2 regions of the Kluyvera sp. STS39-E genome follow, and region 2 is predicted to be linked to the other one. Evidence: predicted binding sites of a transcription regulator. Region 2 holds the regulator's gene; the other holds the start of a gene.
The links. The regulator CRP, encoded in region 2, controls carbon source genes, mostly activating them, when cyclic AMP is high. The targets are predictions, from matches to a motif close to ATGTGANNNNNNTCACAT.
Positions count from the first base shown of each region.

Region 1: the regulator CRP is predicted to act here: its motif matches at 1,321-1,338, upstream of AB4K05_RS17075 (PTS sugar transporter subunit IIB).

Region 1 is NZ_JBFQGA010000007.1:206,182-208,385, reverse strand. Features, by position in the region: gene AB4K05_RS17080 (6-phospho-beta-glucosidase) at 1-871, opposite strand, end outside; gene AB4K05_RS17075 (PTS sugar transporter subunit IIB) at 888-1,193, opposite strand; gene AB4K05_RS17070 (MurR/RpiR family transcriptional regulator) at 1,466-2,204, shown strand, end outside.
Region 2 is NZ_JBFQGA010000005.1:22,389-24,592, reverse strand. Features, by position in the region: gene AB4K05_RS11900 (YccS/YhfK family putative transporter) at 1-401, opposite strand, end outside; gene crp (cAMP-activated global transcriptional regulator CRP) at 455-1,087, opposite strand; gene AB4K05_RS11890 (OsmC family protein) at 1,392-1,796, shown strand; gene AB4K05_RS11885 (phosphoribulokinase) at 1,913-2,204, opposite strand, start outside.

The DNA.
Region 1 (2,204 bases), on a different contig from region 2:
CGTAGAGTTTAAACAGGGACTCTTCCACCTTCATTACCTGCTCGGCACGCGTACCTTTGGTATCCGCGTCCGCCAGTTCGTCTTCCAGCATGGTGCGGGTTTGCCAGAAGTAGCGGTGGTAAGGACAAGGTATGGCGCGCAGCGCACGCAGCAGTGCTGGCGGCCACGGAATCGCTTTGATGTTATTCATCGACAGCTGTTCGCCGTCGCACAGCATTTCAATCACTTCGTCGGTGGCGTCGCGGCCGCCCGCCAGCACCTTGTGTACCCACACCATATGATTCAGACCGGCAAAGCGCAGCGAAACTTGGTCATAAGGCAGCTTCAGCATGTCGGCAATCATGTGATGCATGGTGACTGGCACATTACACAGGCCGATGATTTTGGCCTTGCTGTAGCGCGACACGGCTTCGGTCACAATGCCTGCCGGGTTGGTGAAGTTGATTATCCACGCCTCTGGCGCCAGGCGTTCGACGCGATCGGCGATATCTAGCATGACGGGAATGGTGCGCAGCGCTTTGGCAAAGCCGCCGACGCCGGTGGTTTCTTGCCCTAACAGCTGATGGCTTAGGCCAAGACGTTCATCGGCCGCGCGGGCAGGGAGTTGCCCCACGCGTAATTGGGTGAGCACGAACTGCGAGCCAATAATCGCGCTATCTGCATCGAAATGAACCGACACTTTCACCGTTTCCAGACCGCTGCGGTCAAGCATCCGGCGGGCAAGTGCGGCAATAATCTCAACCTTCTGGCGCCCGGCCTCAACGTCAACTAGCGCCAGCTCCGCCATTGGTAAGGAGGCATGGCGCGTAATTAATCCTTCAATCAATTCCGGGGTATAGCTGCTCCCCCCACCAATAACGGTAATTTTCATCATTCTCTCCGTGGCCTCAGGCCATCAGTTGGATTGCTTTGTCGAGCACGCGATCGCCGCGCATGGTGCCGTAATCCATCATGTCGATAACCGCCACCGGTTTGCCGAGCGGGGCGGAAATCTCACGCAGTCGCGCTAACTCAAACTGCACCTGTGGGCCAAGCAGTACCACGTCAGCTTGGGCAATCTGGCTTTCAATTTCGGCTACCGGATAGGCGTTGATCTCCACCGCCAGTGAACGTTTCTCCGCTTCGGCGCGCATCTTCTGCACCAGCATGCTGGTGGACATTCCGGCGGCGCAGCACAACATGATTTTTTTCATTACAACTTTTCCCTCGTTTGAAAACATATTTCATACATTAGCGGTTTTGCTTAGCATGTATGAAAATTATTTTCATGAGTGTGATCGGGATTAAAATATTACGTAAGCCTATGACGAAGGGTTTGAAATGTGATCTTGACGAAATAAATGAACAAATCACGCTCTGCTTGCGTAGATATGTATCTTCATTGATTGAATAAATTGAAAAATAATTTCAATAAATTATGATGTTTTTAACGAGCAGAATCTGCCGAGATGAGGACACTCTGGTTATGGATATTGTTTATCAACTGGTGAATGGGGTCTCTGGGCTGCCGGCGCAGGAATCGCGGCTGGCGCGTTTTTTCCTCGATAATTTTGCCCAGATCCCCGAAGCGACCATTGAGGAACTGGCGGCAAAGGCGGGTGTAAGCCCGGCGACGTTACAGCATTTTTCGCGCAGCATTGGCTGCAGCGATATCAACGATTTTATCGGCCAGGTGCGTCGGCAGCAGCAGGAGAACCGCCATGCGCTTCCGGCTGCACCCATGCTGGGCGATGCCGCGTGGGTTGATCCCAGCACGCTACAAAAGCTGGCGAAAAATGCCGGTGTGGGCAGCGAAATTCTCGCGCGTTTCTCCCACTCGATCGGACGGGAAAGCAGCGATGATATTCTGGGGCAAATTCGTCAGCGGCTGCATGATTTCAGCCAGCAGGAGTCGCGCGTTGCGCAGATGATCTTGGACGATGTGTCGTTTGCGGCCTCCGCCACTATCGATCAGTTGGCGACCGCGGCGGGCGTCAGTCCGGCAACGATCACTCGTTTTGCCCGGGCGGCGGGCTGTGACGATATTCGCGATCTGCGTATGAAGCTGGCGCAGGCAAGTACGCCGGTAGCCGGTGGGGATATGCCGGGGCCGTGGCGTGAAACGCTCAATCACATTCAGCAATCGCTCAATACCCAGCTTTGTGAGCTCTCGCCAGCGGCGGTCGAGCGGGCCACGAGTCAGATAAAACAGGCGAAAGGGCTGC
Region 2 (2,204 bases):
GGTTGCCAGATTGGCATATTGCCCGCGAGGCTTAGGGTAAAGATTGAGGCAATGAGCGATGCCGGCAATAGTCGCCCGTGCAGTGCGCTAATCTCCGCCGTGACGCCGAGGAGCAGTGCAAGACAGGTCAGTATTAAAGGCAGCGGGATGTCACGTGCCAACAGCAACTGTACGGCAAGGCTACATCCAGCAAACAGGCAACCGCCGATGGTCAGACGCTTAAAAAAGCGTTTATGCGGCGTGTCGAGACCGGCGATATTGCAGCAGGCTGGAACCAGAGAGAACAAGAGACCTTGCTGAAGATGCCCGAAGAGAAGGCCAATGGCGACCGGCAAACATAACACCAGCGTTTGCCGCAGTGCATAGTTGACTTCCGGATGGTAAATCAGCCTGCGCCACATAAGGGATAGATAAAAACGGCATACTGTTCAGACAATATGCCGTTTATGCGGGATCAGCGGGTACCGTAAACGACAATGGTTTTGCCGTGTGCGGAGATCAGGTTTTGATCTTCCAGCATTTTCAGGATGCGGCCCACGGTTTCGCGGGAACAACCTACAATCTGACCGATTTCCTGACGGGTGATTTTAATCTGCATACCGTCTGGGTGGGTCATTGCGTCCGGCTGTTTAGCCAGATTCAGCAGGGTCTGGGCGATACGTCCGGTCACGTCCAGGAAGGCCAAGTTGCCAACTTTTTCAGAGGTGATCTGCAGACGACGAGCCATTTGCGAAGAAAGGCGCATCAGGATGTCTGGGTTAACCTGAATCAGCTGACGGAATTTTTTATAAGAGATTTCAGCAACTTCACAAGCGGTTTTTGCACGTACCCATGCGCTGCGTTCTTGGCCTTCTTCAAACAGGCCTAACTCGCCGATAAAATCGCCCTGGTTGAGGTAAGAGAGGATCATCTCTTTGCCTTCTTCGTCCTTGATGAGTACTGCCACTGAGCCTTTTACGATGTAATACAGCGTCTCTGCCTTTTCACCTTGGTGAATCAGCGTGCTCTTCGATGGGTACTTATGAATATGGCAATGAGACAAGAACCATTCGAGAGTCGGGTCTGTTTGCGGTTTGCCAAGCACCATGCGCGGTTATCCTCTGTTATAAGCTCTTCCCAGCGGCAAAAACATTGCAGCCACTGGTTGCAATAGTATCCTTCCCGTTACCTGGGAAGTCGGCTGTCGAGTCGTGCCGCAGCCTGTAATGTGATGTCCTCTGCATACTTGCAGTACGTTTATGTATTACCGTAGCATCCTGACTGTTTTAGCATAGCTTTAGCCGCGTGTCTCCTGGTGTCTCGCTTCAGCATGACGACGATCGCCTTCCATTGCGAGAATTGTTATGTACGCGTAATCTGAGAAGAAATTTGCAACCTTGGAGTTAAAAAATATGCAAGCACGTGTGAAATGGGTTGAAGGGTTAACCTTCCTCGGTGAGTCCGCTTCAGGCCACCAGATTTTGATGGATGGCAACTCCGGTGATAAAGCGCCAAGCCCAATGGAAGTCGTGCTGATGGCCGCGGGTGGCTGTAGCGCAATTGATGTCGTGTCGATTTTGCAAAAGGGTCGCTATAACGTGACCGACTGTGAAGTGAAGCTGACCTCCGAACGCCGTGAAGAAGCACCGCGCCTGTTTACTCATATCAACCTGCACTTCATTGTGACCGGCAAAGAGCTCAAAGACGCCGCGGTATCCCGCGCGGTCGATCTCTCTGCTGAAAAATACTGCTCCGTGGCGCTGATGCTGGAAAAAGCGGTGAACATTACCCACTCTTACGAAGTGATTGAAGGGTAAAGCCTTAACAAGGGCGTACGCCGCGCTACTGTTGGGTGGCGGCTGCGCCTTACCCGACCTACACGTTCCGCAATATCCTGTAGGCCTGATAAGCGAAGCGTTATCAGGCTTAAGGTTTAGTTGCGACCTTCCATCAGACGCTGCACCAGCGGCGTCATAATGAGCTCCATCGCCAGCCCCATCTTCCCGCCAGGAACCACCAGCGTGTTCATATGTGAAATGAACGAGCCCTGCAGCATAGCCAGCAGCCAGGGGTAATCGATCCCTTCTAGATTCCGGAAATGAATCACCACGAAACTTTCATCAAGGGATGGAATGCTTTTCGCGGCGAACGGGTTTGAGGTGTCGACCGTAGGAACGCGCTGGAAGTTGATATGGGTGCGGGAGAACTGCGGCGTAATGAAGTTG